Regions from separate parts of the Ensifer sp. SL37 genome, predicted to be linked through region 2. Evidence: predicted binding sites of a transcription regulator. Region 2 holds the regulator's gene; each other region holds the start of a gene.
What was found. Region 2 encodes LexA, which represses DNA repair genes until DNA is damaged. Its sites were predicted from a motif close to TGTTCNNNNTGTGTTCNG; they were not measured.

Region 1: the regulator LexA is predicted to act here: its motif matches at 2,345-2,362, upstream of recA (recombinase RecA).
Region 3: the regulator LexA is predicted to act here: its motif matches at 6,348-6,365, upstream of OVA00_RS25625 (ribonuclease T2 family protein).

Annotation. Positions count from the first base shown of each region.
Region 1 is NZ_JAPPRN010000006.1:3,459,828-3,467,268, reverse strand. It holds gene alaS (alanine--tRNA ligase) at 1-966, opposite strand, end outside; gene recA (recombinase RecA) at 1,198-2,286, opposite strand; gene OVA00_RS29085 (carbohydrate kinase family protein) at 2,606-3,553, shown strand; gene OVA00_RS29080 (pseudouridine-5'-phosphate glycosidase) at 3,585-4,514, shown strand; gene OVA00_RS29075 (hypothetical protein) at 4,590-4,868, shown strand; gene cckA (cell cycle histidine kinase CckA) at 4,931-7,441, opposite strand, start outside.
Region 2 is NZ_JAPPRN010000006.1:3,644,163-3,651,603, forward strand. It holds gene OVA00_RS29915 (hypothetical protein) at 1-1, opposite strand, end outside; gene OVA00_RS29920 (hypothetical protein) at 388-639, shown strand; gene lexA (transcriptional repressor LexA) at 876-1,598, shown strand; gene OVA00_RS29930 (hypothetical protein) at 1,687-2,028, opposite strand; tRNA gene OVA00_RS29935 (tRNA-Cys) at 2,226-2,299, opposite strand; gene OVA00_RS29940 (thermonuclease family protein) at 2,452-3,186, opposite strand; gene OVA00_RS29945 (hypothetical protein) at 3,408-3,701, opposite strand; tRNA gene OVA00_RS29950 (tRNA-Asn) at 3,860-3,934, shown strand; gene OVA00_RS29955 (cryptochrome/photolyase family protein) at 4,033-5,496, shown strand; gene OVA00_RS29960 (SAM-dependent methyltransferase) at 5,582-6,835, shown strand; gene OVA00_RS29965 (SMR family transporter) at 6,914-7,285, shown strand; gene OVA00_RS29970 (SMR family transporter) at 7,272-7,441, shown strand, end outside.
Region 3 is NZ_JAPPRN010000006.1:2,789,283-2,796,723, forward strand. It holds gene OVA00_RS25590 (L,D-transpeptidase family protein) at 1-438, opposite strand, end outside; gene OVA00_RS25595 (DUF4432 family protein) at 603-1,448, shown strand; gene OVA00_RS25600 (TIGR01244 family sulfur transferase) at 1,541-1,879, shown strand; gene OVA00_RS25605 (cupin domain-containing protein) at 1,943-2,293, shown strand; gene OVA00_RS25610 (thiamine pyrophosphate-binding protein) at 2,598-4,244, opposite strand; gene OVA00_RS25615 (DMT family transporter) at 4,292-5,245, opposite strand; gene OVA00_RS25620 (alpha/beta fold hydrolase) at 5,257-6,192, opposite strand; gene OVA00_RS25625 (ribonuclease T2 family protein) at 6,379-7,161, shown strand; gene ettA (energy-dependent translational throttle protein EttA) at 7,371-7,441, shown strand, end outside.

The DNA.
Region 1 (7,441 bases), 180 kb from region 2:
CAACGGATCCTGGGCGCCCAGCAGCTGCGCGTGACGCATCGCACGACGCATGATGCGGCGAAGCACGTAGCCGCGGCCTTCGTTCGACGGCAGCACGCCGTCGGCGATCAGGAAGGCGGACGAACGCAGGTGGTCGGCAATGACGCGATGGCTGGCGCGACGGTCGCCCTCAGCCTTGACGCCGGTCGCTTCTTCCGAAGCCGCGATCAGCGCGCGGAAGAGGTCGATGTCGTAGTTGTCGTGCTCGCCCTGGAGAACGGCTGCGAGACGCTCGAGGCCCATGCCGGTATCGATCGACGGACGCGGTAGGTTGACCCGCTCTTCCTTGGTGATCTGCTCGTACTGCATGAAGACGAGGTTCCAGATCTCAATGAAGCGGTCGCCGTCTTCGTCGGCCGAGCCCGGAGGTCCGCCCCAGATATGGTCGCCGTGGTCGTAGAAGATTTCCGAGCACGGGCCGCAGGGGCCGGTATCGCCCATGGCCCAGAAGTTGTCACTGGTCGGGATGCGGATGATGCGGTCGTCGGAGAAACCGGCGATCTTCTTCCAGAGATCGAAGGCCTCGTCGTCGGTGTGGTAGACCGTGACCAGCAGGCGCTTGGCGTCGAGGCCATACTCCTTGGTGATCAGGTTCCAGGCGAGCTCGATCGCGTTCTCCTTGAAGTAATCGCCGAAGGAGAAGTTGCCGAGCATTTCGAAGAAGGTGTGGTGACGCGCGGTGTAGCCGACATTGTCGAGGTCGTTGTGCTTGCCGCCGGCGCGAACGCACTTCTGCGCCGTAACGGCCGTCGAATAGGGACGCTGCTCCAGGCCGGTGAAGACGTTCTTGAACTGCACCATGCCGGCATTGGTGAACATCAATGTCGGGTCATTGCGCGGCACCAACGGGCTCGACGACACGACCTCGTGACCGTTCCTGCGGAAATAGTCGAGAAAGGTCGACCGGATTTCATTCACGCCGCTCATCTTGCGTCCTATTCTTAAGCACCAAATCCGGCCCGGGTACGGCCCATGCCGCGCCACTAAGCCATTGTCCCTAAACCCTGCGGCCACCCGTGGTGACCGCACCCTCCAACGCGCTGGGTCGCCGGAACCAAAGGCTTTTATCGCTCACATATCCGACTGTCCAGACGCCAGCAAAAAACCGGCCGCCCACGGGACGACCGGTTTTCTGGTAACCTCAGTGGGCCGAGCGGCTTATGCTTCCGGCGGCTCGTCACCGTCGTCCGCTTCCGGACCGCCATTCTCGAGGAACCGATCAGCGATCAGGCCGGCGTTCTGGCGCAGCGCCGTCTCGATTTCGCGCGCGAGATCCGGATTGTCGCGCAGGAACGTCTTGGCGTTCTCGCGGCCCTGGCCGAGACGCTGGCTGTTGTAGGAGAACCAGGCGCCAGACTTTTCGACGATGCCGGCCTTGACGCCGAGGTCGACCAGTTCGCCGGTCTTCGATACGCCCTCGCCATACATGATGTCGAATTCGACCTGCTTGAAGGGAGGCGCCATCTTGTTCTTGACGACCTTGACGCGGGTCTGGTTGCCGACGACCTCTTCGCGCTCCTTGACCGAGCCGATGCGGCGGATGTCGAGGCGAACCGAGGCGTAGAACTTCAGCGCGTTGCCGCCGGTGGTGGTTTCCGGCGAACCGAACATGACGCCGATCTTCATGCGGATCTGGTTGATGAAGATGACCATGCAGTTCGACTTGGAGATCGACGCCGTCAGCTTGCGCAGCGCCTGGCTCATCAGGCGGGCCTGCATGCCCGGCAGGCTGTCGCCCATTTCGCCTTCGATTTCGGCGCGCGGCACAAGTGCGGCAACCGAGTCGACGACGAGAACGTCGATCGCGCCGGAGCGCACCAGTGTGTCGGTGATTTCCAGAGCCTGCTCGCCGGTGTCGGGCTGCGAGATCAAGAGGTTTTCGAGATCGACGCCGAGCTTACGGGCATAAACCGGGTCAAGCGCGTGTTCAGCATCGACGAAGGCGCAGATGCCGCCCTTCTTCTGTGCTTCGGCGACGGTCTGCAGCGCCAGCGTCGTCTTACCCGAGCTTTCCGGGCCGTAAATTTCAACGATGCGGCCCTTCGGCAGGCCGCCAATGCCGAGCGCGATGTCGAGGCTGAGAGAGCCGGTCGAAACCGTCTCGATCTCAATGATGCTGTCCTTCCCACCGAGCTTCATGATCGATCCCTTACCGAACGAACGTTCGATCTGGGAAAGTGCCGCTTCAAGTGCCTTGCTTTTATCCACCGATTTGTCCTCTACGAGCCGCAAAGAGTTTTGTGCCATTTGGTCCACCTTTAGGTTATTGAAGCTACCGAGGCAATGAAGCCGCCGCAGGAGTTTTTGTACATGTTTTGTTCCGTATTTGCAAGAGCGCGACAACACATTGAAAAACAATAGCTTTTCACGATACGTTCGATTCTTGTTCACGGAACGAAACCAGAGTTTTCGAATGTTGGCGCCAGCCCTTCGAACCTGCCCGGCAGGGCTCGGCCGATTCGCCTGCGCATGAGACTTTGGACAGGTCGGGCGCGTGGCGATTTGCGACGCGGCATTGCAGGATGCCAATAGATATTCGGCCGATCGGCCAAGCAGAGGAACATTCATGACGCAAGCTGACATCGCCGTTTTCGGTGGCGCGCATATCGACAGGCGCGGCCGTATATCGGGAACGACAGCGCCCGGGTCGAGCAATCCGGGAAGCTGGTTCGAAGAAGCGGGCGGCGGTGGTTTCAATGCCGCGCGCAACCTGGCGCGGCTTGGCCACAGCGTGCGCATGATCAGCACCCGCGGCGGTGATGCGGCCGGCGAGATGGTGACCGTAGCCGCGGCCGCCGCTGGCGTCATCGACAGTCCCCTCACCTTTCTTGACCGCCAGACGCCGAGCTATACGGCGATCCTCGAAAACGACGGCAATCTGGTGATTGCGCTCGCCGACATGGAACTCTACCGGCTGTTCTCGCCACGGCAGTTGCAGCGGCGGGCGCTCCGCGAGGTCATCGCCGCGAGCAAGCTGGTGCTGACCGATGCCAACCTGCCGGAAGAAACGATCGCCGCACTTGCCCAGTCGGCTGCCGGCAACGGCCGCCTCGTCGCCGGCATCGCTGTTTCGCCGGCCAAGGTCATCCGCTACCGGCCGTGCCTCTCGCATCTCTCGTTCCTGTTCATGAACGAATCCGAGGCGCGGGCGCTGACCGGCAAGGAGGCGGCCGAGGCGGAAGAATGGCCGGCCCTGTTGCGCGGTCTCGGCATCAACGGAGGCGTCGTGACCCGGGGCGGCCGTACGGTCGTTGCCTTCGAGGGCGACAGCGCCTGTGTCGTCGTGCCGCCGGCCCTGCCCGCCCTTGCCGACGTCACCGGCGCCGGCGACGCGCTCGCCTCCGGCTTCCTTTCCGCCCGCCTTGCCGGCCGCAACATCGCCGATTGCCTGCGGCACGGCATCGCAGCCGCCGGTTTGACGTTGCGTTCTCCCTTGGCCGCATCCGAAGAGATGTCCGCGGCCAATCTCGAACAGGCGCTGGCCCTTGTGCCCACGCCCCAAATGCTGTCATGACATTTGCCAGCAGAACTCCCAAGGAAAGACCATGACCAAACCCGCTTCCCCCTTCCTGCCGATGGAATATTCCGACGAGGTCGCAGCCGCCAAGGCGCGTGGCGCGCCGATCGTGGCGCTGGAATCGACCATCATCACCCATGGCATGCCCTACCCGGGCAACCTGAACATGGCCCGCAGCGTTGAAGCGATCATCCGGGAACAGGGTGCCGTGCCGGCGACCATCGCCGTCATTCATGGCGTACTGCATATCGGCCTTGACGATGCCAAGCTCGAAGAACTGGCCAAGACCCAGGGCGCGATGAAGGTCTCGCGCGCCGATCTCGCTTTCGCGATCGCCGAGCGCCGCACCGGCGCGACGACCGTCGCCGCGACGATGATCGCTGCTGCCCGCGCCGGCATCCGCGTCTTTGCGACCGGCGGCATCGGCGGCGTGCACCGTGGCGCCGAGCTCTCCTTTGACATCTCCGCCGACCTCGATGAACTCGCCCGCACCGGTGTCATCGTCGTCTGCGCCGGCGCGAAGGCGATCCTCGACATTCCGAAGACACTCGAAGTGCTCGAGACCCGCGGCGTTCCGGTCGTCACCTATGACAGCGAAATCTTCCCGGCCTTCTGGTCGCGCGACAGCGGCCTCAAGAGCCCGCTGATGCTGAATAGCCCGGCCGCGATCGCCAACTTCCAGACCATGCGCGAGCTGCTCGGCGTCGAAGGCGGCATGCTGGTTGCCAATCCGGTTCCGGAAGCTGCCGAGATCCCGCGCGAAGAGATGGAAATCTATATCGCCCGCGCGCTCGACAATGCCGAGAACGACGAGATCACCGGCAAGGCGGTCACGCCCTATCTGCTCAGCAACCTCTTCGAAATGACCGAGGGCCGCAGCCTCGAGACCAACATCGCGCTGGTCGAGAACAATGCCCGGCTTGCCGGCGAGATCGCCGTCGCGTTGAACGTGAAGTAATCCGGTAAGAAACGGCGAGAAATAGAGAAGCCCGGCCCGCAAGCGCCGGGCTTTTTACATTGGCGAAGGCTGACGATGCGTTGGAAGTTTGATCAAGCACCTGATGTTGCCTGCGTTACCTGCCGCTCGGTGCTCGCGGGGCACCCGGTTCTCGTCGCAACACATCATGAAGACGATCATTCATGGGCGTTTACAGATGGCGCACCGATCGACATGGCGAAAGTGCTGGTGGTCGCGATGGCGGAGGTCGTCGAGCGCCACATCGACCTTAACGAGATCGCCGATCTTCCTCCCGGCTGGTCGGCAACACGCGCCTCGGCCAATGGGCCTTGGTCAAGGCAGCAGAACGACTAGGGGCGGAAGCCTAACGTACCCAGCGCCGGACCCCGGTCGATATCCCCTGGCGTTCAACGGCCCTAGGAATCGAGCATTTCGCGCACCGATACCGCCAGCTGCTTCAGCGAGAACGGTTTGGGCAGGAAGCCGAACTTGGCATCCGCCGGCAGGTTGCGGGCAAAGGCGTCTTCGGCATAGCCCGAGACGAAGATGAACTTCAGGTCCGGGTATTTCTTGCGCAGTTCGGTCAGGAGCGTCGGTCCGTCCATTTCCGGCATCACCACGTCGGATACGACGATATCGACGGCGCCGTTGAGCTCGTCCATGATGTCGAGCGCCTCGACGCCGGAGCCCGCTTCGTAGACGGTGTAGCCGCGCGTTTCCAGCATGCGCTTGCCGCCGCGGCGAACAGCCTCCTCGTCCTCGACGAGCAGCACGACTGCCGAATCTCCGGTGAGATCGGTCGGCTCCTCGGTCTTGACCACGGGAGCCGCGATCGTCTGCACCACCGGCGCAGCAACGGTTCCGGTGCCTGCCTGCGCGGGCTCCTCGGGCGCAACCGGCACCTCGATATGGCGCGGCAAGAGGATGCGGAAGGTCGTGCCCTTGCCCACTTCCGATTCCGGATAGATGTAGCCGCCCGACTGCTTGACGATGCCATAGACCATCGACAGGCCGAGACCGGTCCCCTTGCCCACTTCCTTGGTCGTGAAGAACGGCTCGAAGATTTTGTCGAGGATTTCGGGCGCAATACCTGTTCCCTGGTCGGAAACTTCCACCATCACGAAGTCTTCGTCCGGCAGCTCACGGCGTCCGAAGGCCGAAACCTCAGCCGCCGGCAGATTGCGGGTGCGAAGTGTGATGATGCCGCCTTGGGGCATGGCGTCGCGAGCGTTGACCGCGAGGTTCAAAAGCACCTGTTCGAACTGGCCGAGATCGGTCCGGACCGGCCAGAGATCGCGGCCATAGTCGACCTCGACCTTGACGTTCGTTCCGGTCATGCGGTCGACCAGCATGCGCAGGTCGCCGATCACGTCGGTCATGTTGAGCACCGTCGGCCGCATCGTCTGCTTGCGCGAGAAAGCAAGCAGCTGCCGCACGAGAACAGCGGCACGGTTGGCGTTGCGCTTGATCTCCATCAGGTCGGCGAAGCTCGGGTCGGCCGGCCGGGCAGACAGAAGCAGGTGGTCGGACGACAGCAGGATCGCAGTCAGCACGTTGTTGAAGTCGTGCGCGATGCCGCCGGCAAGCGTGCCCACGGCGTTCATCTTCTGCGTCTGCGCCATCTGGTTTTCGAGCGCTTTCTGCTCGGTAATCTCCAGCGCATAGATGATCGCCGCTTCCTCCGGCGCCTGATCGGTCTGGTCGATCACGGCATTGACGTAGAAGCGGAAATGGCGCTCGCCATCGGTCGGGTGCAGCGCGTCGATCGGCGCGATGTCGCCCTGCCGGTCCTTGGCGGCCGCCAGCGCGTCGTGCAGGCGAAGCTTCTCGGTTTCGTGCACCACTGAATCGATCAGCGCGCCGCGCTCGACGTCGTCCTGCGAGACGAGACCGGAAAACAGCTTCAGGAACGGCGCGTTGGTGCGCAGGATCCGGCCATTGCCGTCGACCGAGGCGATCGCCATCGGCGTATTGTTGAAGAAGCGGGTAAAGCGCATCGCTGCGCTCGACGCCGACTGGTCGCTGTCCTCGCCGCCCTCGCGCGACATGACGATGGTGCGGCTTTCGCCGGGCGCGCCGTCGCGGGTCGAGGAGACACGGTGGATCATGCGCACCGGCAGGCTCTGGCCGTTCAACTTGCGCAGGTCGAGGTCGAGCATCTTGGTCTTCTTCAGACCCGGTTCGGCCTGCACCGCCTGGACGAGCGTCAGCCCCTCACCGGCCACCAGATCGCCAATACTTATCGAGCCCGGCTGGAACTTGGTGAGATCGATGCCGAGCCAGTCGGCAAGCGTGGCGTTGATATAGAAGATCTCGCCCTTGCGGCCGGCGGAGAAGAAGCCGGCGGGTGCGTGATCAAGATAATCAATCGCGTTCTGCAATTCCTTGAAGAAGCGCTCCTGGTCGTCGCGTTCGGCGGTGATGTCGGCGATCTGCCAGAGATAGAGCGGATTGCGCTCGCTGTCTTCGAGCGGCAGCACGCGTGCCTTCAGCCGGAACCAATGGGCGCCGGAGCCGGTGGCCGCACCGGTCGCAAGCGGCTTCAGCAGGCGGAATTCCTCATGCCCCTGCTTGCCCTCGTGCAGGCCGTTGGTCAGCCGGTAGATTGCTTCCGTCGCCTCGCGATTGCGCGACAGGATCGTTTCGAGCGATTGGATGCCGGCAGCGTTCCTCGCGCCCGTGAGCGCGCCATAGGCGGCGTTGGCGTAGATGATCCGGCCCTTCCGGTCCGTGACGATCGTGCCATCCTCATGCGCATCGAGAAAGGCGCGCGCCAGTTCGTCCGGGCGCGATTGCGGCATCACCTCGATGAAGCCGATGACCGAGGACACCAGAAAGAAGATGCCGACCATGGCGAGAACGCCGAGGATGCCGAGCACGATCTCGTTTTCCATCTGGTTCCGGAAGATCACGAAGGCGATGGCCGA
Region 2 (7,441 bases):
CCAACGACAATCTATGCATGCAACCACCCCACTATCCACGCAAAGTTATCTTTTTTTAGAGGCCTGTCGAGACGGTGAAGGCCCTTCCCCGCAGGGATTTTTGCGCGCCCCAGGCCCGATGCGAAAGCTGGCAGCTCCGATGCATTCTCCGCGCCGGTCCATGAAGAACGGCCGAGACGAGCTTGAGATGGAGCGGCTGGCGCAAATCAGCCACAGCCTGCGGGCAAAGAGCTGTTGAACATGGCAGAGTGATCGCCATGCTTGCTGGACTTCGGAACGAAAGCGCGGTTCACATCGTTTACCAACCCGTAGTCCCACCCCTTCATCAAGTGGACGATCACCGTGCTTGCCGCCCTGCTTCTCGCTTCGATAGTCGCATCGCCCAATATGCCTGACGTCAAGCTCAGTGCCGCGACGGTGGATGAACTCCAGACCGATTTCGAACGGGCCGTGCCGTGCCATCAGATCGATGGACGCAATGTTTGGAAGGGCGCGCTCGCGTTCTACATCCAGTCCTTCGTTTATGACGGCGATACGCCCGTTGCGACCGATGCGGCCGACGCAGTGCTTCCGGAAGACAACAGCGCCGAAACGGTGAAGGAGTTCGAAGACGCCTGCTCGGCCTCGCAAGCGACTTAAGTCTCTCCGCGAAGAGAGCCGCGATTCTTTCGAATCACGCGCGCGATTGACCTGCCCGGCGCTGTTTTGGGACGCAACCGTCGCCGAAAACCGCCCCGCTCCCGCAAAAGTGACCAATCGCCCCCCACAGAAGCAGCCAATTGCCTGAATTCACGGAGTTTTAGGCACTTGCGGAACACATATGGAACAGATAGTGTCTGTTCTTGATTTGTTTCACGCCTCTGGAGCGACGTGCCATGCTGACCCGCAAGCAACAGGAATTGCTTCTGTTCATCCACGAACGCATGAAGGAGTCGGGCGTACCGCCGTCTTTCGATGAAATGAAGGATGCGCTCGACCTGGCGTCGAAGTCCGGCATTCACCGCTTGATCACGGCGCTCGAAGAACGCGGGTTCATTCGCCGGTTGCCGAACCGGGCACGCGCGCTCGAAGTCATCAAGCTTCCGGAAGCCTACGCCGCCGGCCAGCAACAGCCGCGCAGGGGCTTCTCGCCGAGCGTGATCGAGGGCAGCCTCGGAAAGCCGCCGGCCGCCGCTCCTGCCACGCCGAAGCCGGCGCCGGTCGCCGAAAGCACGTCTGTTTCCGTCCCGGTGATGGGGCGCATCGCTGCCGGCGTGCCGATCTCGGCGATCCAGAACAACACCCATGACATTACCGTTCCGCTCGACATGATCGGCAGCGGCGAGCATTACGCCCTCGAAGTAAAGGGCGATTCGATGATCGAGGCCGGCATCTTCGATGGCGACACGGTGATCATCCGCAACGGCAACTCGGCCAATCCCGGCGACATCATCGTGGCGCTCGTGGACGACGAGGAAGCGACGCTGAAGCGCTTCCGTCGCAAGGGCGCGTCGATTGCGCTCGAAGCGGCCAACCCCGCCTACGAGACGCGCATTTTCGGACCGGATCGCGTGAAGATCCAGGGCAAGCTCGTCGGGCTGATCCGCCGCTACCATTGAATTCCAGGCAGAACGCCGAATCAGAAGAGCCTCGCCACTGAAAGTGGCGAGGCTCTTTCCATTTAAGGCGACCTGAAATCCAGATCGCTTATTCGTGGATCGTGTATTCGCCGAGTTCGCAGAGATCCTGCGTGTCCTCGGTCGTATCGAGGGCCGAGCCTTCCTCGAATTCGAATCGCATGTCGTATTTGCAGACGTCCCGCCCGTCGGCAATGGTGATCTCCATGCTCTCGCCGGGGTTAAGGACCTGCCGACCGAAAACATCGTCTTCCCATTCATTGACGCCGACCGGCGACGTATAGAAATTCGTCAGTACCGCGCCGGTGTTGTTCTTCAGCTGGAAAACCAGGTCGTCCGCGCGCGCCTCAATAGCGGTCGCCGCAAAACACGCCAACGCCGTCAGGATCAGTCTCTTTTTCATTGATGCCATTGCCTCCGTTCTTAATGTTGACGGACGCTACCGATGCGGTTGATCTCAGCGGAGTCATCGTTCCCCCTCTACCGAATTCACCGAAGCGATAAGATCCGACGGAGGCATAGGAGACGTGGCTTGCGCGGACGTGTCGCGAATTTTACCGCGCTGCCCTAAGGCAGAACGCCAAACCAAATTTAACGAGGTGAGATTATTGGAGGCCTCGCCCGGAATTGAACCGGGGTACAAGGATTTGCAGTCCTCTGCGTCACCACTCCGCCACGAGGCCTCACAGCTCGGATAACCAAGCGTTGGCGCGGATTTAGAATGATTGCCGAAAAACCGCAAGAGGCATTTTCTGAAAAACGCGCCGTCGAATTGCAGGACGGATACTTTCCACAGAACGATCGACGATGACCGCCGATCGTCTCCCAGCTGATCTCAGCACCAGGGCGTCGGGCGCCCTTCCCACGGCCGCACGAGCCCCTCGGAAACGAGTACACGTCCAAGAGATTGGTCACCGCGTGTGACCAGGCGCAGTTTCTCGCCGGCCTTGGCATCTGATCGCCCTCCCGCCGAGATCAGCCTGAAGTCGCCTGCATTCAGCAATTCGCGCAGGCGCTGCTTGGCGTAGAAGCCGCGCGAACGCTCCTTGTCGCAGCTTGCCTGGCGGATTCGCGGTGCATCGACATCGGCGACGCGGATCGTCTCGCCATGGAAGACGAAGGTCGCGCCATCGATCACGCAGTTGTCGTTGCGAATGCCGCAAAAATAGAACTGATCGGTACGGATGGATGCCGTCTTCACCTCTTCATTCGGCCGCACGAGAGGGGTTGGCGGCGTGACGCCGACATTCACCGACGGCACCGGGGCGGCCAGGACAACCTTCGTCGCTGGGTTGGGCTTCGGATTTGGTTTGTGCCTATCCGCCAGCTGCGCAACGCGCTCCTGCGCTTCAGGAACCGCGCGCTGAGGCTTCGGCTTCGTTTCCGATCGCGATGCAAAGGCCATGACATCCGAAACCACCGGCCAGTGCCGCAACTCGGCGCGATGGTCGTAGGCCATGACGCCGCCAAGGGTGAGCGCTGCGGCCAGATACCACGGCGCCATGCCGCCCTGTTTGCTGGTGCTTCGGCCCGAACTGCGGCGTCGACGTTTCGTAGTGGCTTTGGCCATCGGTCCCCATCCTGATTCGAGACCGCATTATGCGTTTGATGGGTTGCCGAAAAGTTTTCGAAAGCACCCCAACAGAGGGGAAGACCGCGAGGAACCGGTCATTCGCCTGCGCGGCCACGGCCCTTGTTGAGAGATTCGGAATTGGTACGTGACGGCCGCGAGGAACCGAAAACTGCCGACCGCCCTGCCTCGACAACAAGATCGTTAAATCGGCGTCCGGCTCAGGAGCCGTTCGAGGAGTTGGCCTTCCCGCGCCAGCGCGCCCACCAGACGGCCAGACGACGACGGCGGCGGCGAACCGAGGGAATGTCGTGGGAAAGCACGATCAGGCCCAACGGTATCATCCAGAAGCCCAGCACGGGCAAGAAACCGAGAAAACCACAAAACACCAGCAGCGAACCCAGTAGGATCCGCAGCAGGGGCGAGTCGGGCAACGCGATACGCCATTTTCCCAGCACGATCTGTCGTGTTTGCGGATCAATGCCGAAATGCGTCTGCTTCCTGTTTTTATTCATCATTCCCTATCCGGCGTGTTTTCCCACAATTGGGGACTTCTCCACAGCCTCGCAACGGAACTTGTCATTTTTTTTGAAAAAGCGCTTGGCAAATCAGAAAAGCATGCGTATTAGCAGCCTCACTTCTGAAGCGCACAGCACAACAGCGGCGCGGATGATCCCTGGTAGCTCAGCGGTAGAGCATTCGACTGTTAATCGACAGGTCGCCGGTTCGAATCCGGCCCGGGGAGCCACTTTCTAAAAGAGCCATTTGCAGCGATGCGAATGGCTCTTTTTCATTTTGCACCTATGTTCTCCAAGTGATCAATCCCCAACCTCCCGATGGTTCTTCATGACAAAGGCCGCGGCGCCGCCCATCATCGTCTGGTTCCGCAAGGATCTCCGCCTGGCCGACAATCGCGCCCTCTCGGCTGCCGCCGGCGAGGCAGCCGTCATTCCCCTCTATATTCGCGAACCCGCCGACAGCGGCAACGGTCCGCTCGGGGCGGCGCAGGCGTGGTGGCTGCACCATTCGCTCGAGGCCTTGGGCGCAAGTCTCGCGCGGCACGCTTCTCGCCTCGTTCTACGATCAGGCGCGCCGCTTGACGTGATTGTCGAGATTGCGCGCGCAAGCGGTGCGGAGCGCATCTACTGGAACCGGCGCTACGACCCGAACGGCATCGCCACGGATACCGCGCTCAAGAAGGCGCTGGCCGAGCGGGGAATCATCGCGGAGAGCTTTGCAGGACAATTGCTGCATGAGCCCATGCGGCTGCTGACGACGACGGGCGGCCCCTACCGCGTGTTCACGCCGTTCTGGCGCGCGCTCGAACTGAAAAACGAGCCAGCACCGCCGATCGACCGGCCGCACCATATCGCAGCCCCGGGAGCATGGCCGCGATCGGAACGCCTTGACGACTGGTCGTTGCTGCCGACGAAACCGGACTGGGCGGCGACATTCAGCGAGGTCTGGACGCCGGGCGAAGACGGTGCGGCCACCCGTCTCGAAGAATTCGTCGATGAGAAGCTCGACGCCTACAAACGCTGCCGCGACATTCCCGACGCGGATGGCACATCCCTGCTCTCGCCTCATCTCGCCTTTGGCGAAATTTCGCCGGCGCAGGCCTGGCATGCGGCAGCTGGGCCCCAGGCCGATAGCGGCGAAGGGGCGGCCACCTTCCGCAAGGAACTCGCCTGGCGCGAATTCTCCTATCATCTGCTGTTTCATTATCCTGAGCTTGGCCGCCGCAACCTCGACCGTCGATTCGACCGCTTCCACTGGCTGAACGACGAGGACGATTTTACTCGATGGACCAGAGGGCTCACCGGATACCCGATCGTCGATGCCGGCATGCGCCAGCTATGGCGCCACGGCTACATGCACAATCGCGTTCGCATGATTGTCGCCTCCTTTCTCATCAAGGACCTGCTCGTCGACTGGCGCAAGGGAGAAGCCTGGTTCCGTGACACGCTGGTCGACGCGGATCCGGCCAACAATGCCGCAAGCTGGCAATGGGTCGCCGGATCGGGCGCGGACGCCGCACCGTTCTTCCGCATCTTCAACCCGCTCCTGCAAGGGGAGAAATTCGATCCCGACGGTCTCTATGTGAAGCGCTTCGTGCCAGAGCTGGAGCGCCTCCACCCGCGCTATGTCCATCGCCCCTTTGCAGCGCCCGCCACGACCCTTGCCGAAGCCGGCATCGAACTCGGCACGACCTACCCGAAACCGATCGTCGACCATGCCCTTGCCCGCGATCGGGCACTGGCAGCCTTCCGGCAGATCACAAGCGCACCGGGAGTTTCCGAGGAGACGTAGAGCCTCCGGTAGAATTCCTCAGTTGGCGTCTCGCCCGATTGCGGCTAGGCTCACGTTACGGATGCAACAGCTGAGGGGGTGGTGTATGCGTAACCTGGAAGCCGATTTTGCTGCATTTGCCGGTGCGGTGGAGCTATCTTCCGAAAATCTGGCGACGGCCGTGCGGGAATTTCCGCTCAAGGCGCGCATGGTGCTTGGCGCCCTGGTGCACCTTCAGGTGGGAACGTTGATGCTCGCCACGCCAGACGGCCGCAGGCTGGTGATCAAAGGCGCCAGGGCCGGCCCCAGCGCCATCCTCAACCTCAACAACTGGAACCTGCCGCAGCGTGCTATCTCGGGCGGCACCATCGGGGCTGCGGAAAGCTACATCGACGGCGACTGGGACAGTCCCGATGTCGGCGCCTTTCTCGAACTGTTCCTCGTCAACGCCGAAATCGGCAGGAATTTTCCGAACCGTGCACGCGGGCTCCTTCGCCTTTTCGACAAGTTCTTGCACTGGCGCAATGCCAACACCCACTCCGGCGCGCGCCGCAACATCTCGGCCCATTACGACCTCGGCAACGCCTTCTACAGCGAATGGCTGGATCCGAGCATGACCTATTCGTCTGCGCTTTATGCAACGGGTGCCAATGATCTTCGCTCAGCGCAGAAAGCCAAATACCGCGCGCTCGCGGAAGCGACGAACCTGCGCACCGGCGATCATGTGCTTGAGATCGGCTGCGGCTGGGGCGGCTTTGCCGAGTTCGCGGCAACGGAAATCGGCTGCAAGGTCACGGGGCTGACGATCAGCCGCGAGCAACTGGCCTTCGCACGCGAACGCATGCAGCGTGCGGGCCTTGCCGACCGGGTCGAATTGAAGTTCCAGGACTATCGTGAAGAAAAGGGTACCTATGACCGCATCGTCTCGATCGAGATGTTCGAGGCCGTCGGCGAAAAATTCTGGGCAACCTATTTCTCGCAGCTGAAGCGGTGCCTGAAACCCGGGGGCAAGGCCGGACTGCAGATCATCACGATCAAGCCAGAATCCTACGAGGAGTATCGTTCCAATCCGGATTTCATCCAGAAATACGTCTTCCCGGGCGGCATGCTGCCAACGCGCGAGCATCTGGTCGAGCTTGGCCGCAATGTCGGCCTGCGGATGATCAACGACTTCGGCTTTGGCGTCGACTATGCCCGCACACTCGGCGAATGGCGGGAGCGGTTCTGGGCGGTCTGGAACAGGATCGAGCCGCTCGGCTTCGACCTGCGCTTCAAGCGGCTGTGGGAGTTCTACTTCTACTACTGCGAGGCCGGGTTCCGTGCCCGCAACATCGACGTCCGGCAGATCGTCTTCGAGTGAAGCGCACGGCGCGTCTTTACCGCGTCACCCGTAGCGCTTAAGAGGCGGTCGATCCAAGTTTCTGTTCAAAGGTACAGCATGCGTCTTGCATGGTTTTTCCTCGCGCTCGCCATCGCGACCGAAGTGGTGGGCCTGACGGTGATGAAGGCCGCTTCCGAAAGCGGCTCCTATCTCGGCCACATCGTCATGTATGTCTCGATCGCACTCTCCTACGTCTTCCTGGCAAAGGCGGTGAAGACGATATCGGTCGGCGTCGCCTATGCGATCTGGGAAGGTTCGGGCGTCGCCATCATCACCCTGGTTTCGGTTTTCGTCTTCGGCCATGTGCTGACCGGACGCGAAATGCTCGGGCTTTCGATGGCGATCGTCGGCATCCTGCTCGTCAATGCCGGCGAGTATCATGATGAGGACGAGGCAGCGCGTGAAGGAGCCGCCGATGAGCGCGCCTAGCATCTACTTCGTTCTCGCGGTCGTGGCCGGCATCCTCGATATTGCGGCCAACCTCGCCTCGACGAAATCGGAAGGGTTCGCCCGCCGCGGCTGGGGCATCCTTTCGATTCTGCTAGTGCTCGCCGCCTTTGCCTTCCTGGCGGAAGCCATCAAGGG
Region 3 (7,441 bases), 850 kb from region 2:
GTCGCCGGGCTCGGAATAGCCGTAGCCGCGCTCGGTTTCCCGGTAGCGTCGGTTGGAATAGATATCCACGTCACCCTGACGGCGATAGCCGCCGTAATCGCCCTGACGGTTGCCGCCGTAGTCGCGTTGGCGGCCGCGATTATTGGGCACCACTGTTGCGACCACATTGCCCCAGCTGTCGATCAGAAGCGTGCGGCCGCGGCTGTCGCGCATGGTCTGCACTTCGTCGGAGCGGGGTACATAATCGAGGATTTCACCGTCGGGCGTGACCAGCATGACATCGTCGCCATAGCGATTGTAGCCGCGATAGTCCTGCGCGAAGGCGGCCGTCAGATCCACGGCAAGAAATCCGACTGCGGCGAGGAGCGAGAGGCCTGTGCGGGTCGCTGACGTCACGAGAGAACCTGTTTTCATTGTGGTGAATGTGGCGCGATACATTTCGATTTCGACGTTAATGTGAAAAAAATGAATTCATCATGAACAAGCAGTTAAATTCTATCTAGGCGGCGCAATCCCGGGCTTCAACCGGTGAAATGCGTCTCTCCTCAGCTATCATCTCTTTGTGATTGCAGTGATTCTGCGGCCGATTTGAGGAAGAGAACATGCTGAAGACGCTCGAAGAACCACAGGATTTTCAAGAGAATCATGTGCTGTTCGACCGGCTCTCGGCGCTCGATATCGCCGCCTTCGTCGTCGACGGTATCGACCTGTCGCCGGGTGCTGCGATCCCGTCGGATGGGGACCCGAGGATCGACCGGGCGCTGGCCGGTTTTCTCTTTACCTGCGGTCCAGACCATATCCGCCATCCCGAGGCGATCGAAGGTGGCGCGGAAGGCGCATGCTATCCGCTGCACGGGTCACTGGCCGGAACAGCCGTCAGCCACGCGGAGATGGCGAGCGACGGGGCCGAGTGCACGGCGACGATCGAGGTGGCGCTCGCCGATGGCGGGCGGGCGCGGGTCGAGCGGCGCTGGCGGATCGATGCCGCGCGGCACGAAGTGGTGCTCGAAGATCGCGTCGTCAATTCCGGCGTCACCGCCTTTCCGCCTGTCATGATGTATCACCTCAACATTGGCGGCCGGTTGCTCGGGGACGAGACCCGCATCGTCAGCGCTTCGCTTGCAGGCGGGGAGAGCGCCTGGTGCTTCGGCACCGGCGAGAGCGCACATTTCTGCCTGCCGGCGGCCATCGGTTCCGATGGCTGGTCGGAGGTCACGCTTGCGGACCTCGCGGGGCTCGGCGGCCGAAATCTGAAAGTGCGGTTCCGGGCCGATACTTTGCCCTTCCTGCAGATGTGGCGCTGCCAGCGCGGCGAGGCCAACGTGATCAGCATCGAGCCGGTATCGCACCGGATCGCCAAACGGCCGGAGTTGGCAGCGGCCGGGGAACTGACACCGCTTCAGCCGGGCGAGGCGCGCAGCTACGCCATCGCCTTTTCGGTCGTCTGATCCTGCGCCTTGACGATGCGGCTTTTGAATTGACGGGAGATAAGGCTGCGCCTACATCAGAGGCCGGGAAATTTGCCTCAAGGAAGACGACCATGGACATCCGCCAGATCAACGACGAATACTCGGTTACCGGCCAGATCGCGGTCGAGGACCTCGACCAGATCAAGGCGCTCGGCTTCAAGTCCATCGTCTGCCACCGCCCGGACTTCGAGGCGCCGGACCAGCCGACCTTTGATTCGATCGCTGCCCGTGCCGAAGAACTCGGCATCGAAACCAAGCACATTCCCGTCGGCCCGATGGGCGTGACCGCCGACGCCGTGAAAAGCATGGTCGACGCGCTCGACGAGTTCCAGCGGCCGATGCTCGGCTATTGCCGTTCCGGCGCGCGCTCGACGGCCGTCTACCAGCAGACCCAGCATATCCGCGGCTGAGCCACGCAAAATCCAAACTCTCGCGCTCGGCCGCATCGTTCCATCTGACAGTGGAGGATCGGCATGGCCGAAGCGCATCTCATTTCGCGGGAGCAATGGGCGGATGAGCCCGACGCCTGGAAGGGTGAATTCGAGGGCGGCGCCTATGGCGCAGGCCTTTCGGTGATCTTCGTTTCCACAGACGAGATCGGGTACGGGCCGAAATTGCACCGCCATCCCTATCCGGAAACCTTCATCGTCCGCGTCGGCCGCGCCCGCTTCACCGTCGGCGACCGCATCATCGATGCCGAGGCCGGTCAGATCGTCGTGGCGCCGGCCAATGTGCCGCACAAGTTCGAGAACCTCGGGCCGGGGCGCCTGGAGACAACCGACCTGCATGAAGCCGGCGCGTTTTCGACGGAATGGCTGGAGTAGGCGGTTGGACGTATCTCGCAGGCAGTTAGCGGGCGTGATCGTTCACCGCGCCGCCGGCGCTGCTGGATTCCTGTGACAAGCACAGGAATGAGGGCGGTGGAGCATTTGCGATGGGGCCCTTCTTCCCACGCGCCCGCGCTTCTGTGCCTGCGAACGCGCGGGCGAAGCGACGCCTACCGGGGCGTCGTGCGCCAATTGAACGCCGGTCGGCCACAATTATACCTCCCTCATTCCTGTGCTTGTCACGGGAATCCAGCCACGGCGCGTCTGCGCCGTGATTGGACCCTTCACGAACAAGACTTGCTCAGCCCGCCCTGATCTCGCTTAGCGTGCGCGTCGGGGTGATCGCTTCGGGATCGAGCTTGATCTCGATGATCGCCGGCTTGCCGCTGGCGCGCGCCCTGAGGAAGGCGTCGGCAAACTCTTCCGTCTTCTCGACCGTCTCGCCGTGGCCGCCATAGGCGCGGGCAAGGGCTGCAAAATCCGGGTTGGTGAGATCGGTGGCGCTGACGCGGCCGGGATAGTCGCGCTCCTGGTGCATGCGGATCGTGCCGTAGATACCGTTGTTGACGACGACGGTGATGATCGGCAGGCGGTAGCGCACGGCGGTTGCGAATTCCTGGCCGTGCATCAGGAAGCAGCCATCCCCGGCAAAGCAGATGACTTCGCGATCCGGATGTAATTGCTTCGCGGCGACCGCAGCCGGCAGGCCGTAACCCATTGAGCCCGAAGCCGGGGCTGCCTGTGTGGCGTAGCGGCGGAAGCGGTGGAAGCGATGCACCCAGGTGGCGTAGTTGCCGGCGCCGTTGGTGAAGATCGTATCCTCCGGCACGTTCGCCTCGATCCAGTTCATGATCGGCCCCATCTGCACCGCGCCCGGTCCGGTTTCCGGCGGGGTCGACCACTTGAGATAGGCGGCGTGCATGGTCTCGGTGCGTACGGACCAGCTCGGTTCGCTCGGCGGTGCAAGGCTTTCGAGCGCGGCGACGAAGTCGCGCGGGCTGGCGGCAATCGCCAACTCCGGACGGTAGACGCGGCCGAGCTCGGAACTGTCAGGATGCACATGGACCAGCGTCTGGCGCGGGTAGGGGCTATCCATCAACGTATAGCCGGACGAGGGCATTTCCGAGAAGCGGCCGCCGATAAGCAGGATGAGATCCGCTTCCTTGACCTCTTTTGCCAGAGCGGGGTTGATGCCGATGCCGACGTCGCCGGCGTACATCGGGTGCAGGTGATCAAACAGCATCTGGCGACGGAAGGAGCACCCGACCGGCAGCTTCCAGCGTTCAGCGAAGCGCTGGAATTCAGCAACGCTTTCCGCTGTCCAGCGAGTGCCGCCGAGGACGGCGATCGGGCGCTTGGCGTTGCTCAGCATTTCGCCGAGCCGCTTCATCTGCGCCGGACCTGGATGACCCTCGACCGGCTGGTAGGGTTTGGCGGCGGGCGCCTCGGCGCTGCGGGTCAGCATGTCCTCGGGGAGCGTCAGCACGACAGGGCCGGGGCGGCCGGACGTGGCGACCGCGAAGGCGCGGGTGACGAATTCCGGAATGCGGGCGGGATCGTCGATCTCGCCCACCCATTTGGCGACCTCGGTGAAGGCGCGGCGGTATTCGATCTCCTGGAAGGCCTCGCGCTCGCGCGCTTCGCTCTGCACCTGGCCGATGAAGAGGATCATCGGGATCGAATCCTGCTTGGCGACATGGAGGCCGGCGGAAGCGTTGGTCGCGCCAGGGCCGCGGGTCACCATGCAGATGCCGGGCTCGCCGGTCAGCCGCCCCCAGGCATCCGCCATCATCGCGGCCCCGCCTTCCTGGCGGCAGACGAGCACGTCGATGTCGGTGTCGTAGAGCGCGTCGAGCACGGCGAGATAGCTTTCCCCCGGCACGCAGGCGATGCGCTTCACCCCGTTGGCGACGAGCGCGTCAACGATGAGCTGACCTCCAGTTTTCATGATATTCCTCCCGATGGTCTTTCTTTTGTTTTCAGATGGCTTTGTTGTCAGATGGCTGGCGACACCGGAGCGACGCTCGTGTCCTTGTGCACGCGGCGCTCGCGCCAGATGATGTAGAGGCCGGAGCCGATGATGATGGCGATGCCGAGCCACTTCAGCGCGTCGGGCAGGTCGCCGAAGACGAGCCAGCCGAAGATCGTGGCCGAAACGATTTCGAGATACTGCAGCGGCGCCAGCACCGAGGCCGGGGCGGCGCGATAGGCATAGACGCCGAGCACGCCTGAAATGGTGGCGGTGACGCCGACGCCGAGCAGGTAATACCAGGTGTACCCTTCTGGCCAGACCGGATCGAAGATGCCGGAACCGGTGCCTTCGCCGAAATAAAGCAGCACGAGACAGAAGAGCGCGCCCCAGACGCCGGCGTGAAACTGCATCGACCAGGGGTCCTCATTTTGCGCGACCATGCGGGTGACGAGCAGGAAAACGGCAAGGCCAAAGGCGGCCACAACAGGCAGAAGGGCGATCCAGCCGACCTCCTGCATGCTCGGCTGGATGACGAGCAGCGCGCCGAAGAAGCCGACGCCGCAGGCGGTGTAGCGCCGCCAGCCGATCGTCTCCTTCAGGAAGATGCTGCCGAGGATCGTGAGGATGATCGGCTCGACGAAGAAGATCGCGATCGCGTCGGCGACTTCCATGACCTTCAGCGTGGTAATGAAGGAGAGCATGGTCACAACCAGCAGACCGCCGCGCAATGCGTGCAGCCCGGTCTTCTTCCAGGTGAGATCAAACAGGCTGCCGCGGACAAGCACGATCGGCAGGATGAAGACGACCTGCAGCAGAAAGCGCACGGCGGTGATTTCGGCCGAGGGAACGGTGGCGATCGCGAGCTTGGCGAAGATGTCGATCAGCGGCGACAGAAGCACCGAGATCACCATCAGCGTCAGCCCGAAGGAGATGCGGTTGTGGTCGGCGGCGATCTTAGGAAGCGACATGTCGGCCATGATATTTCCGGTCAGCGCCGCCCTGCGACGGCGCGCAGGCACCAGGCGGCAAAGTCGGCCGTCGCCTCGTCCCGGCCGAGTTCGTTCAGTGTTTCGTGGCGCATGCCGTCATAGACGGTGACGCTAACGTCGCTGAGACCGGCGGCTTTCATCTTCGTGCCAAGCCAGCGGACGGCGTTGCCCATCTCGGTCGACGGGTCAGCGCTGCCGCCGACGAGATGAATGGGCAGGTTTTTCCGGAGCCGCGCCAGCCGGTCGGGCCGGGCGCCATTGAAGGACAGGCGGAAAAGATCGAGCCAGAGCGAGACCGTCGCATCGAAGCCGCAGAGCGGGTCGGCGGCATATTTGGCGACCTCGGCATCGTCGCGCGACAGCCAGTCGAGATCGGTCTTGCGATCCTTGATGGCGCCGCCCCACATGCCGAAGGTGAGCTTGGTCAGAAGCGGGCTCGGCACGTCAGACCCTTTGAGCGCCTTTTCGATCTTCAGGATCACCTGTCCGCCACGGCCGGCAAGGCCCGGCCGGAAGTTGGAGTTCCAGACGGCAAGCGCATCGTAGAGGCCGGGATCGGTTTCGGCGGCATTGAGCGCGATCAGTCCACCCATGGAATGGCCGAAGAGGATGACCGGCAAGCCCGGATGGGCGGTGGTCGCAATCTCCCGCACTGCCCGGATGTCCGCGAATATCTTGTCGAGGCCGTCGCGGCTTGCGAACATCCCAAGCTGGGCGTCAGGCGCCCGCGTCGCGCCGTGGCCGCGATGATCGTGGGCATAGACATGGAAGCCGTGACCGGCCATCGCCTCGGCAAAGCGGGCATATCGGCCGGAATGCTCGGCAAGGCCATGGCTGACGAGAAGGATGCCGCGGGCTTCTGTGGTTGCCGGAAAATGCCGCCAGCTCAAGCTGGCACCGGTCGGGCTCTGATGCGTCTTCACCTGCCCGAACATCTCTACTCCCGGAAGCAATCGACAGACCTTTGAGATTTCAAATCGATTTGCGTGGCAAAGGCAATCGCCGCTTGTTGATCGTTGCGCATGAGGTCACAAGCGATTTGACGGTGCATTACATTAGGGGTTGCAATTTTCCCGTTTTGGGCGATATTTGTTCCCGTTTTGTTTTTGCGGGAGGATATCATGGTCCGTTTTTGTAAAGCGATATCAGGTTCTGTGGCGGGCATCCTGGCAGCGCTGACGCTGTTGCTTGCGTCCGGCGCCTTTGCAGCCGGTGAAGACGCATCCAGGGGTGCTGCGCCGGCAAGTTCAACCAGCCGCACCGACTATGTGCTGGCGGTCAGTTGGCAGCCCGGTTTCTGCGAGACGCGGCCGCAACGCAAGGAATGCGAGAGCCAGACGGCGGAACGCTTCGATGCCACCAACCTCTCGCTGCATGGCCTGTGGCCGCTGCGCAAGAGCTATTGCGGGGGCGCGGCAGAAGCGCGGGCAACCGACCGCAAGGGCAGCTGGCTGGAGCTGCCGAAGCTTGCCATGGCCGACGACACCGCGGCGCGGCTGCTTATCGCCATGCCCGGCGTGCAATCCGGTCTCGACCGGCACCAGTGGCTGCGAAGCGGCACCTGCCAGAGCGGCTCGGTCGACGACTATTTCTCGGTGCAGCTGCGCATGCTGGAAGAGCTCAACCGCTCGGCGGTCGGGGCACTTTTCCGCCAACGTGTCGGCGCGGAACTCGATGAGGCGGCGATCAAGCAGGCCTTCGACCAGAGTTTTGGCGCTGGAGCCGGCGACCGGGTGCGCATGCGCTGCCAGACCGTGCAGGGCCGCAGCATCATCACCGGGCTGACGATCGGGCTCACGGGCGATGTCATGAAGGCTGCGAGCCTCGGGCCGCTGATCCAGGCCGCAGGCACGACCGAGTTCAAATGCGCCAAGGGTATCGCCGATACTGCCGGTCGCGGGTAGGGCGTTTCGCCCGGTCGGCCGTGGCAGCGCCTTATGGTGCGGCCTGGACCGCGCCGGCTTTAGGCGCCTTCCGGGAGAGCCTGCCGGGCGTTCCGATGGGGATGTTCGTTTTGGGATAGGGCGGGGGCGGATGCCTTTGATCATTGCCCCCTTCCTATAATTCGCCTACATAGCGGGCAAATTTCCTTATCCCTGCGGAGCATTCCCTCATGGCACGTCAGTTCATCTATCATATGGCCGGGCTTAATAAGTCCTACGGCGCGAAGAAGGTTCTCGAGAA